One region of the Buttiauxella ferragutiae genome, then DNA from elsewhere that is predicted to be linked to it. Evidence: predicted binding sites of a transcription regulator. Region 1 holds the regulator's gene; each other region holds the start of a gene.
What was found. The regulator LexA, encoded in region 1, represses DNA repair genes until DNA is damaged. The targets are predictions, from matches to a motif close to TNCTGTATGTACATACAGNA.

Region 1 (3,160 bases):
TGTCTGTACCGTGGTCGGTTGCCATCTGGCGCAGCGAAACCGGAGCGGAGAAACGCACAAAGCTGTCGCGCCCAAGCCAGGAAACAGCGAAAAATTTCTGGACGCCGTTCAGCATCTTTAATGGCGGATTCACTTCGCCTTTTTCGCGCCCAGGGGAGCGGCCAAACATCACCGATACTGGCACCATCTGCACATCCAGATTTGGATTGCTGCGGTGTAAGTCGAGGTAATCGTGGAACAGTTTGATCGACTCTTCTTTTGGCGTGTAATAAGTGAAAACACGCGGGCCGCCATGGATAAAGACATAGCGCGGCAATACCGCACCGTCGATTTCTAACGGCTCGAGAGGGTCGGGCAAGTTATGCGCGAGACATTGTGCGCGCAGCGTTAATAAGTCCGCCTTGGAGTTATACGGCAGGACATACATAATCGGGCGTGTGGGATCTAAGCCCAGTTCGGCTTGTGGATCTGCCGGAATGGACTTGCTCTTTACCAGAACGCCTAATGGTAAATTAAGTAATTTGTAGTAGATTCTTGGCCAGCCTGACATAAACGATGTAAAGCCTCAGGTTAATGATGCAAATTCGCCGCAAGAATATCAGAATCTGGCTCAGATTTCTGTGGCGTTGCAATATAGATAAGCATTGACCCAAATAATTTGAAAAGGTTTCCCAAAATGGCGAGCAGTACCACTGGACTTACCCGTATCATCAAAGCCGCAGGCTACTCATGGAAAGGGCTCAAAGCAGCCTGGATTAACGAAGCGGCTTTCCGCCAGGAAGGGGTTAGCGCGCTCATCGCCATCGCCATCGCTTGCTGGTTAGATGTTGACCCTATCACCCGTATTTTACTGATTGGTTCTGTTGTGCTGGTCATGATTGTCGAAATTCTCAATAGCGCTATCGAGGCGCTTGTTGACCGTGTTGGTACCGATTACCACGAGCTTTCAGGACGAGCCAAGGACATGGGGTCTGCTGCCGTATTAATCGCCATTATCCTCGCAGTTATTACCTGGGTCACACTGCTTTGGCCGCATTTGCGATGATCTTTCCAGAATAGTTAAGTCCCTGGTTTTTTGCTCAATTTGTGGTTCCAAAATCGCCTTTGACTGTATATACTCACAGCATAACTGTATAAACACCCAGGGGGCGGAATGAAAGCGTTAACTACCAGGCAGCAAGAGGTGTTTGATCTTATTCGGGATCATATCAGCCAGACCGGCATGCCACCGACTCGTGCCGAGATTGCTCAACGTCTGGGGTTCCGTTCTCCGAACGCCGCTGAAGAGCACCTGAAAGCACTTGCCCGTAAAGGCGTCATTGAGATTATCTCTGGTGCGTCGCGCGGTATCCGCTTGCTGGTGGAAGAAGTTACCGGTATTCCGCTGGTTGGGCGTGTTGCTGCGGGGGAACCACTCCTTGCACAACAGCACATCGAAGGCCATTACCAGGTTGACCCATCACTGTTTAAACCAAATGCCGATTTCCTGTTGCGCGTTAGCGGGATGTCTATGAAAGACATCGGTATTATGGACGGCGACCTGCTTGCAGTTCATAAAACTCAGGATGTGCGTAACGGCCAGGTTGTGGTGGCGCGTATTGACGACGAAGTGACTGTTAAGCGCTTAAAGCAGCAGGGTAATACCGTTCATCTTCTGCCTGAAAATAGCGAATTTGAACCTATTGTGGTTGACCTGCGCGAACATAGCTTCTCTATTGAAGGGTTGGCGGTTGGGGTAATTCGCAACGGCGACTGGCTGTAAACTTCTCCAGATGATGCGCTTTAATGCGCATCATCGTCTTAATTCTCTTATCTCTTCCTGGATTGGCCATGCGATTTTTCTCGACGGCTGACAGAGCTCTCTGGCGCCTCGCCTTACCCATGATTTTTTCCAACATCACCGTGCCTTTACTGGGCCTTGTTGATACCGCGGTAATTGGTCATTTGGATAGCCCTGTTTATCTTGGCGGTGTCGCTATTGGTGCGACGGCAACCAGCTTCTTATTTATGCTGTTGCTGTTTTTGCGCATGAGCACCACCGGTTTAACTGCCCAGGCATTTGGTGCCAATAATCCCTCTGCTTTAGCGCGTGCACTGGTTCAGCCCTTGCTATTGGCGTTAGGAGCAGGGGTGGCGATCGTCTTACTGCGTGAACCGCTGATATCCCTGGCCTTGCATATCGTCGGCGGCAATGAAGATGTTTTGTTGCAGGCCCGGCGATTCCTTGAAATACGTTGGCTTAGTGCGCCAGCCTCGCTTGCCAACCTGGTCTTGTTGGGCTGGTTGTTAGGCGTTCAGTATGCGCGTGCGCCAGTTATCTTGCTGGTTGTCGGAAACGTACTGAATATCGTGCTGGATGTGTGGCTGGTTATGGGGCTACACATGGATGTTCAGGGCGCGGCACTCGCCACCGTCACCGCAGAATATGCGACGTTTATCATTGGTTTGCTGATGGTGAAAAAGGTCATGGGTTTGCGCGGAATCAGCTTTGAGATGCTCAAAGAGTCCTGGCGCGGGAATGTGCGGCGTCTGCTGGCACTCAATCGCGACATCATGCTGCGCTCGCTGTTGCTACAGGTCTGTTTCGCCTCAGTCACTATCTTTGGCGCGCGGTTAGGTAGCGAAATCGTCGCGGTTAACGCCGTGTTGATGACGCTATTAACCTTCACCGCCTATGCGCTCGATGGGTTCGCCTATGCCGTTGAAGCCCATTCCGGGCAGGCGTTTGGCGCTAAAAACCGTGGTCAATTGCTCGAAGTATGGGGCGCTGCATGTCGCCAGGCGGGCTTAGTCGCTCTTATGTTCGCCGCTGTGTATGCGCTGTTTGGTGAGCACATTGTTTCGCTTCTTACCTCTATCCCTGAATTGCAGCTACAGGCAGACCGCTACTTGCACTGGCAGATTGTTTTGCCCGTTGTTGGTGTCTGGTGTTATTTGCTGGACGGCATGTTTATTGGCGCAACGCGAGGTACGGAAATGCGCAACAGCATGGCGGTTGCGGCATTGGGATTTGGGCTGACGTTGCTCACCGTGCCTTATCTGGGAAATCATGGTCTGTGGTTATCCGTGGCTGTGTTCCTGGCTTTGCGCGGACTGTCTTTGGGATGGATTTGGCGTCGCCATTGGCGGGATAACAGCTGGTTTCCGGCTGGAACTCCTG
Region 2 (3,160 bases), 110 kb from region 1:
GCGGCGTACAGCCAGGTAATCCGTCCGCCCCAGCAAAAGCCAGTCATCATCAGGCGATGAGCATCACCGCCGTTACGAGCCGCCCAATTGGCGACATGATCGAGGTCGGCCAGCACTTGTGCATCAGGTACTTTGGATACCAGCCCGCTGAATAAAGTTGGAATGTCGGCATACTCATTAGGATCGCCCTGACGGAAATAAAGCTCTGGCGCGATGGCGAGATACCCTTCCAGCGCCAGACGGCGGCAAATGTCGCGAATATGTTCATGCACACCGAAAATTTCCTGCACCACAATTACGATAGGCAAAGAACTTGCCGCGTCTTTTGGGCGGGCGTGATAAGCGGGCATATTCTCGCCCCGGGTGGGAATCGAGGTTTCCCCGGCCTGAATTGCGTCATCTGGGGTATGCAGTACTGTTGAAGCAGGTGGGGAGGCCGCTGGCGCAAAATTCCCGCCCGGCAAATGACCTGTGGCTTGTTCTTCTTTCATTAGCATTCTCCTTTTTGATTAGCGCAGTGCGATAACTATAGCCAGGATTTATTTAGGCTAATCTCCAGACTAAAATGTTTTCGCTGTCTGAAAAAGGAACAGGTAGCACGCTTAAATGTGACAGGAGTCACCAAAAAATATGAAATTGATGTAATTTGTTTCATTCAAAGTGAAATGCGTCACGAAATTTTTTGCAGGGGTTCTGTAAAGTACCTTCTTGAGGCGCAAGCCAATCTATTCAACGCAGGAGTTCTGTTATGTCCAAGTCTGATGTTTTTCACCTCGGCCTAACCAAAAGTGATCTGCAGGGGGCAACACTTGCCATCGTCCCGGGTGATCCTGAGCGAGTTGAAAAAATCGCTGTGCTGATGGACAAGCCGGTCAAACTGGCTGCCCACCGTGAATTTACTACCTGGCGTGCGGAATTAGACGGCAAGCCAGTTATCGTGTGCTCTACCGGTATCGGCGGCCCGTCTACTTCAATCGCTGTGGAAGAACTGGCACAACTGGGTATTCGTACCTTCCTGCGTATCGGGACGACAGGCGCTATTCAGCCGCATATTAATGTTGGTGATGTTCTGGTGACCACCGCGTCTGTGCGCCTTGACGGTGCCAGCCTGCACTTTGCACCAATGGAATTCCCAGCAGTTGCAGATTTTGCTTGTACCACCGCACTGGTTGAAGCCGCGAAATCTATCGGCGCGACCACGCACATTGGCGTGACGGCATCTTCTGATACCTTCTACCCGGGTCAGGAACGCTACGACACCTTCTCAGGCCGCGTTGTTAACCGCTACAAAGGCTCCATGGAAGAATGGCAGCAGATGGGCGTGATGAACTACGAGATGGAATCTGCGACCCTTCTGACCATGTGTGCAAGCCAGGGCTTGCGTGCGGGTATGGTTGCTGGTGTGATTGTAAACCGTACTCAGCAAGAGATCCCGAACGCTGAGACCATGAAGAAAACCGAAAGCCATGCGGTGAAAATCGTCGTGGAAGCGGCTCGCCGCTTAATCTAGTTTCCCCAAAGCCGGTGCAAGCCGGCTTAATTTTTACGCTTTGCGTAACACCTCGCAGGAAATCCCTTTTCATCTGGACATTTATACAGCAGAATTTTATTTTGCTGGGGTTTGGCATGGCTTGTAGGAGTGACTGTGGATCTTTCTATTTTATTCGGCATCGGCGTTACGCTGGTGGGGGTTTTGACGGGTTGGTTGCTGGCAAGTTTGCGGGCTGCCGGGCGGCAATCCGCACTGCATGAAGAACAACGAGAAATCTACGGCGAACTGACTGCGGCCCGGCAAGAGTTGCAGCAAAATCAGCACTGGAAAGCGGAGTGTGAGCAGCTTAATCGCGAGCTACGCACCCAGCTCGAAATCAACAGTGCGCAAGAAGCTGATATTCGCGAACTCTCCACATTGCTGGAACAAACCCGCCTGAATGCCGATGACAAACATCGCCAGATGCTCAACAGCGAACAACGCCTGAGCGAGCAATTTGAAAACCTCGCTAACCGTATTTTTGAGCAAAGTGGCCGCAAAGTTGAAGAGCAAAACCGCCAGAGTTTGAACGGGTTACTGTCGCCGCTGCGTGAGCAACTGGATGGTTTCCGCCGCCAGGTCCAGGAAAGTTTTGGCCAGGAGGCTCGTGAACGCCACACGCTGACTCATGAAATCCGCAGCCTGCAACAGCTGAATGCCCAAATGGCGCAAGAGGCACTGAATCTCACCAAAGCCCTGAAAGGGGATAACAAAACTCAGGGCAATTGGGGCGAAGTGATCTTGACGCGGGTGTTGGAGGCGTCAGGTTTACGCGAAGGTTATGAATACGAAACACAGGTGAATATTCAGCTCGAAAATAACAGCCGTATGCAGCCTGATGTGATCGTGCGTTTGCCACAGGGTAAAGATGTGGTGATCGACGCCAAGATGACGTTAGTGGCCTATGAACGTTATTACAATGGCGACGACGAGTTAACGCGAGAAAGTGCGCTCAACGAACATATTGCAGCGATGCGTAACCACATTCGTATGCTGGGCCGCAAAGATTATCAGCAATTACCGGGTTTGCGTTCGCTGGATTATGTTTTGATGTTTATCCCCGTCGAACCCGCATTTTTACTGGCGATTGACCGCCAGCCTGAACTCATCAGCGAAGCCCTGAAAAATAACATCATGCTGGTTAGCCCGACGACCTTGCTGGTGGCGTTAAGAACCGTTGCCAATTTGTGGCGTTATGAGCATCAAAGCCGGAATGCGCAACAAATTGCCGAACGTGCCAGTCGCCTGTATGACAAAATGCGCCTCTTTGTGGATGACATGTCGGCGATAGGCCAAAGCCTGGATAAAGCCCAGGACAACTACCGGCAGGCGATGAAAAAGCTCTCTTCAGGACGCGGTAATATTCTCGTGCAGGCCGATGCGTTTCGTGGGCTGGGCGTTGAGGTTAAACGTGAGATTAATCCAGAATTGGTCGAGCAGGCCAGATTTGAAGAAGACGAGAATTCAGTTCGCCACGAGCATGAAAACGACGAAGAAAAGAGCACGGACAACAGTTTAGAGAACCGACGTATCGTTGGTGAGCGTTAAGTTCAGGTTAATCCCTGCAGCTTGAAGCATAGGGCTTTAGGGCTCGTTCTGTTACACTTCATGAACATTTTTTGGATAAGC
Region 3 (3,160 bases), 1.3 Mb from region 1:
CTTCCTGCAGCGGCATTACGACGCTGGCAAACTCTTTCATCACCCGACGATAAACATCGCGTTTAAAGGAGACAACCTGACGAACCGGATACCAATAGCTAACCCAACGCCAGCCATCAAACTCTGGGGTACTACTGGTTTGCATATTGATATCGTTATCGCTGCTGATCAACTGCAAGAGAAACCATTTTTGTTTCTGGCCGATACAAACCGGCTTTGTGTCCCAACGCACCAAACGTTTAGGTAACTTGTAACGTAACCAGTTTCGGGTCGAGGCGAGTATTCGGACATCTTTTCGCTGTAACCCCACTTCCTCGAAAAGCTCCCGGTACATTGCCTGTTCCGGGGATTCGCCAGGATTGATGCCACCTTGCGGAAACTGCCAGGAATGTTGACCAAAACGCCTGGCCCACATCACTTGACCCTGCCGATTACAGATTACGATACCAACATTCGGGCGGTAGCCATCATCATCGATCACCGGACTACCTCAAAACAAACTTAGATTAGGGCGATTGTTTCATACAAGCGCTAGACGGTAAACCACTGTGTAACGGTTGCAAGAAGGAATAACAATTGAATAACTCACAAAATATGACCGAGTTATAAACATTAGCCAGTTTGGAGCATGGGGTTTATTCACTTTTTCTGTGGATATAACTGTGAAGAACTACCTGATACTCTCGGGACAACTTAGGATAAGTCTAAATTCATCGTGATTTTCATAAATAAAAAAAACATAAATTTCAGTTAGATAACCAATGATAAATCAACTTACACCCAGGAAGTGTGATGATCATCACATGCCAGAATCTCACACTGATGAAAGATCGACCAATGACGTTTTTATCCACAGATTGTGCCAACAAGTTAGTCACAAACTGGTGAAAAAATGGGTTTTACCCCCCAGTCAAGGCTGTAAATCGAACCAGTAGTGAGCTTTTTTACCAGTTATCCCATTTTTCTGTGGATAACCCAGTGTAAGATCCTGTTCATTGCCAGTGACCAGAATGGGAAAAGGTTTTTACAGAATCCAAAACATCTCCTTTTTGACGATAAAAATGATTCAAAATCAGTACATTGCCATTCTTACCCCCGACACGCTAAACTATTTCCATCTTGTGGGTAAACCACGTTCATTTTTTAACCGATCGGCAATCAGGCACAATGGAAGCACTTCGTCCTTTACTTAACCCTCCAGAAAACGAACAGATTTTACTGGCTCAAGCCCAGAAACTCGCGGGATATACGCTGGGTGAATTGGCGACGTTAGCCGATTTGCCGATCCCTAAAGATCTGAAACGTGACAAAGGTTGGATCGGAGTTCTACTTGAATTGTGGCTGGGTGCCAGTGCTGGGAGCAAACCCGAGCAAGATTTCGCAGCACTAGGTATCGAATTAAAAACGATCCCGGTTGATAGACTCGGTCGCCCACTGGAAACCACTTTTGTTTGTGTTGCCCCACTCACCGGCAATACTGGCGTGGTTTGGGAAACCAGCCATGTGCGCCACAAGCTAAAACGCGTGCTGTGGATCCCTGTTGAAGGAGAGCGGCAAATTCCGCTGGCGGAAAGGCATATCGGCTCACCATTATTGTGGGCACCTTCAGCAGAGGAAGAGCGGCAGCTACGTTTGGATTGGGAAGAGTTGATGGATTTAATTGTGCTGGGCCAGGTCGAACGTATCACTGCCCGCCATGGTGAAGTGCTGCAGTTGCGTCCGAAAGCTGCCAACAGTAAAGCGTTAACTGATGCGGTGGGTGCCGACGGCGCACCAATTCTGACGTTACCACGCGGTTTTTATCTAAAAAAGAACTTTACAGCGGCTCTGCTAGCTAATCATTTCTCGTTGTAGATTTATTTGGCTTGCCCCCCAGATTCTCGCTTCCCTTCTGTTTCTTTTAAGAATTTACTGCTTATCATCTCTGGCTAGTCGAGTTATTACTAGACTGTATAGGTCATACCAAACCACACGAGGCGAATAACGATGAAAAAATGGGCAGTTCTTATTTCCGCTGTCGGTCTGGCATTTGCGGTTTCCGGTTGTAGCAGTGATTACGTGATGGCGACCAAAGATGGCCGTATGATCCTGACTGACGGTAAACCCAAAGTCGATGACGACACAGGCTTAGTCAGCTATCGCGATCAGCAAGGCAACGAGATGCAAATTAATCGCGATGATGTTTCACAAATCATTGAACGCTAGAAAATACAGCCTTTAAAGGTCAGCGCCTCGCTGGCCTGTAACACTTTTTCTTCACTTACCCTCTTCCGCTTTTGCTCCCCCTCTGCCATGTTTATAGTCCATTTTTTGTCGGGCGCTCGCCTGACCGATAAGACATAAGAATAAGGAAAGCGGCTATGCAATATCACCGTATCCCCCACAGCTCCCTTGAAATAAGTACGCTAGGGTTGGGAACCATGACGTTTGGTGAGCAAAACAGCGAAGCCGACGCACATGCACAGCTTGATTACGCAGTACACCAGGGCGTTAACCTGATTGATGTCGCAGAAATGTACCCTGTCCCGCCACGCCCGGAGACACAAGGGTTAACAGAGACCTATGTCGGTAACTGGCTAAAGCAGCGCGCGAATCGCGAGAAGCTGATCATTGCCACCAAGGTCAGCGGCCCGAGCCGCAATAATGATGTTGGCATTCGCCCAAACCAAATGCTGGATCGCAGGAACATTCGTGATGCGCTGGATGCCAGCCTGAAGCGTCTGCAAACCGACTATATCGATCTCTATCAAGTTCACTGGCCGCAACGCGCCACCAACTGCTTTGGCAAGCTGGGTTATACGTGGACCGATAACGCAGTGCCGGTCACATTGCTTGAAACCCTGGAAGCACTGACTGAGTTCCAGCGTGCCGGGAAAATCCGCTACATCGGTGTATCCAACGAAACGCCGTGGGGCGTTATGCGTTACCTGCAACTGGCTGAAAAACATGATTTACCGCGCATTGTCACCATCCAAAACCCGTACAGTCTGGTAAACCGCAGCTTTGAAGTGGGGCTGGCGGAGATCACTCAGCGTGAAGGTGTTGAGCTGCTGGCCTATTCCTGCCTGGGGTTCGGCACACTGACCGGGAAATATCTCAACGGAGCCAAACCTGCAGGTGCGCGCCACACACTGTTTAGTCGTTTCACACGCTACAGCGG
Region 4 (3,160 bases), 1.3 Mb from region 1:
ACGCGCGGTGCAGACGCACAATATCGTGCGTTCCGGTTTTTTCGCCCAAATCGTTAAGCAGCGCTTCAGCCAGGCTGCGCAACCCTTCCATTAGCTTCGCCAGGCGTTTGCAAATCACCATGATTTCTTCGGGCAAAACGCCCATTTCAAAACGGTGCACCGCTTCCTGTTCGCCCGGTAACCACAATGAAACGATGCTGTTAAACGAACTCAGCAGTTCATAAATTTCATCACAATGATTGGTCAGACGTTCGGGTGATGTCAGCGGTGGCGGGCTTTTCGGGCGGAACTGCGCCATGCAGGTTTCGACCAGTTTAGTGAAGAGATCGAACTGCAAACGGCTGTAACCGGGCGTGACTTCGGCGCTCATTTCCAGCGCGTCTCGGGCCACATCCGGCAAATGATGTCCTTCGTCTAAAATCAGCAGCAGGTTTTTTGCCTCAGGCAACACCGCGTCGCTTTCCATAGCCGCCATCACCAGCGAATGGTTTGCTACTACCACTTCCGCATCGTCAATCTCACGCCGTGCCACAAAGAACGGGCATTCGCGATACCAGTGGCAATTGCGCCCCAGACAGCTGGCTTTGTCGGTGCTTAAACGCCGCCAGAGATCGTCTTCAATATTTTGCGAAGTATGGTCGCGCAGTCCGTCCCATTTATAGGCATCAAGATCGGTTTTCAGTTTGGCGCAACGTTGTTGTTCATCTTTGCTGGTCGGTGCCATTTCATCTTCCAGAAAAGCCAGCAAATCACCTTGTGAAGCGTTGTCCGTCGCCAGGGCTGACAGGTTGCGCGGGCAAACGTAACGCCCACGACCAAAGGCGGCGGTAAATTTGAGATCGGGGATAATTTTGCGCAGCAGCGGCAAGTCTTTGCTGAAGATTTGATCCTGAAGGGCGACGTTGGCGGTGCTGACTACTAACGTTTTTTGCTCACCACGGGCGATGGCGATCCCGGGGATCAGGTAAGAAAGAGTTTTCCCCACACCTGTGGGTGCCTCAATCGCCAGATGACGACCCGCTTCGCCCGCTAGCGTTTTCGCCACTTCGGCAATCATTTGCCGTTGCGGTGGGCGCGGAATAAAGTCCGGGATCTGCTGCTGCAGCGCCTTATACCAGGCGGCGATTTGCTCTTTTTGAGCTGAGGACAAAGCCATGGAAACCACTTTTACTGTATAAACAACCACTATTGTCCCACTTTTTGCAGTCTTACAGCAAGGCTTGACGCATGACAAAGTGGCCAGGGGCGGTTCCTCTCTATAATCGAGCCTGTTTATCTTCCCACTGGTATCAAAAAATGGATTATCAACTCAATTTAGACTGGCCTGAGTTTATGGCGAAATACTGGCAGAAAAAGCCGGTTATTTTGAAAAATGCGTTTCCGAATTTTGTCGATCCGATTACGCCGGATGAGTTAGCTGGTCTTGCTATGGAAGCAGAAGTGGATAGCCGCCTGGTAAGCCACACCAACGGTCAGTGGCAGGCTGCCAACGGGCCTTTCGAAGATTTTGATAATCTGGGGGAAACCGGTTGGTCGCTGTTGGCACAGGCCGTTAACCACTGGCATGCACCCGCGGCTGAACTGGTACGTCCATTCCGTGTGTTACCGGACTGGCGTCTGGATGACCTGATGATCTCCTACTCGGTTCCTGGCGGCGGCGTTGGCCCACATATCGACCAATATGACGTGTTTATTATTCAGGGCATGGGCAGCCGTCGTTGGCGTGTCGGTGACAAACTGCCGATGCGCCAGTTCTGCCCGCATCCAGCGTTGCTGCACGTTGACCCGTTTGAACCGATCATTGATGAAGATCTGGAACCTGGTGACATTCTGTATATTCCACCAGGTTTCCCACACGATGGTTTCACTCATGAAACCGCACTCAACTACTCCGTCGGTTTCCGTGGGCCAAATGGCCGCGATTTGATCAGCAGCTTTGCTGATTACGCGCTGGAAAACGATCTCGGTGGCGAGCATTACAGCGATCCTGATTTAACCTGCCGCGAGCATCCGGGCAAAGTTGAAGGCTATGAGCTGGCTCGTCTGCGCGACATGATGATGGAAGTGATTAGCCAGCCTGAAGATTTCAAGCAGTGGTTTGGCCGCTTTATTACCACTCCGCGCCATGAGCTGGACATTGCGCCAGCGGAGCCGCCATATCAGCCTGGGGAAATCCTTGATGCGTTGCTCGGCGGCGAATGCCTGACGCGGTTGAGCGGTTTGCGCGTGCTGAATGTCGAGGGCGAGTTCTTCGTCAACAGCGAACCGATGGAAGAGCCGGTTCCGCATGCCGCTGATGCTTTGTGCCGTTACACCCTGTTGAGCCAGGCCGAACTGGGCGATGCTTTGCAGAACCCAGAATTTGTAAGCGTCTTAACTGAGTTAGTTAATCAAGGATATTGGTATTTCGACGATTAACAGATTTAGTTGCACCATGTAACTAAAAATTACCCAGAGTCTTTGTAACTGACTACAGTTATACGGGGGGTTTCCCGGGTAGACTTTGGGGATAACATGGCGCTTTATACAATCGGTGAAGTGGCTCTGCTTTGTGATATCAACCCCGTAACGTTGCGTGCCTGGCAACGGCGTTACGGGCTTTTGAAACCGCAGCGTACCGATGGCGGCCATCGATTATTTGACGATGCCGACCTCGAACGTATCCGTGAAATCAAACGCTGGATTGAAAACGGTGTTCAAGTCAGCAAGGTGAAAGCCTTACTGAGTGGGGAACTTCAGGATCGAGAAAGCGGCTGGCGTGAACGCCAGGAGCTATTGCTTCACCATTTACAAGCTGGCAGTCCGAACCGGTTACGAAACTGGATGGCTGACATTGGCCGCGACTATCCGGCAGAAACCCTCGTCAACCAGCTCTACATCCCTCTTCGTCGCCGTCTGCAATGCCAACAAGTCACACTCAACACGTTACTCAGTCTGCTGGATGGCGCCTTGATCAATTACATTGCACTGTGTCTCGCCTCCGCGCGCAAACGCAGCGGTAAAGATGCGCTATTAATTGGATGGGATACACCGGATACCACCCGTTTATGGATGGCGGCGTGGATGGCAATCCAACAAGGCTGGCGTGTGGATGTGTTAGCGCATCCGTTGCACCAGTTGCGCCCTGAGCTGTTCGCCCAACAAACATTGCTGGTGTGGT

Region 2: the regulator LexA is predicted to act here: its motif matches at 1,582-1,601, upstream of rmuC (DNA recombination protein RmuC).
Region 3: the regulator LexA is predicted to act here: its motif matches at 915-934, upstream of mutH (DNA mismatch repair endonuclease MutH).
Region 4: the regulator LexA is predicted to act here: its motif matches at 1,169-1,188, upstream of dinG (ATP-dependent DNA helicase DinG).

What each region holds. Positions count from the first base shown of each region.
Region 1 is NZ_CP093332.1:4,967,630-4,970,789, reverse strand. Features, by position in the region: gene plsB (glycerol-3-phosphate 1-O-acyltransferase PlsB) at 1-550, opposite strand, end outside; gene MNO13_RS22860 (diacylglycerol kinase) at 677-1,045, shown strand; gene lexA (transcriptional repressor LexA) at 1,154-1,762, shown strand; gene dinF (MATE family efflux transporter DinF) at 1,831-3,160, shown strand, end outside.
Region 2 is NZ_CP093332.1:5,072,959-5,076,118, reverse strand. Features, by position in the region: gene MNO13_RS23330 (dienelactone hydrolase family protein) at 1-491, opposite strand, end outside; gene udp (uridine phosphorylase) at 749-1,510, shown strand; gene rmuC (DNA recombination protein RmuC) at 1,646-3,079, shown strand.
Region 3 is NZ_CP093332.1:947,232-950,391, reverse strand. Features, by position in the region: gene rppH (RNA pyrophosphohydrolase) at 1-481, opposite strand, end outside; gene mutH (DNA mismatch repair endonuclease MutH) at 1,168-1,854, shown strand; gene MNO13_RS04295 (YgdI/YgdR family lipoprotein) at 1,987-2,205, shown strand; gene MNO13_RS04290 (NADP(H)-dependent aldo-keto reductase) at 2,361-3,160, shown strand, end outside.
Region 4 is NZ_CP093332.1:3,702,576-3,705,735, forward strand. Features, by position in the region: gene dinG (ATP-dependent DNA helicase DinG) at 1-1,156, opposite strand, end outside; gene MNO13_RS17140 (ribosomal protein uL16 3-hydroxylase) at 1,297-2,418, shown strand; gene MNO13_RS17145 (MerR family transcriptional regulator) at 2,515-3,160, shown strand, end outside.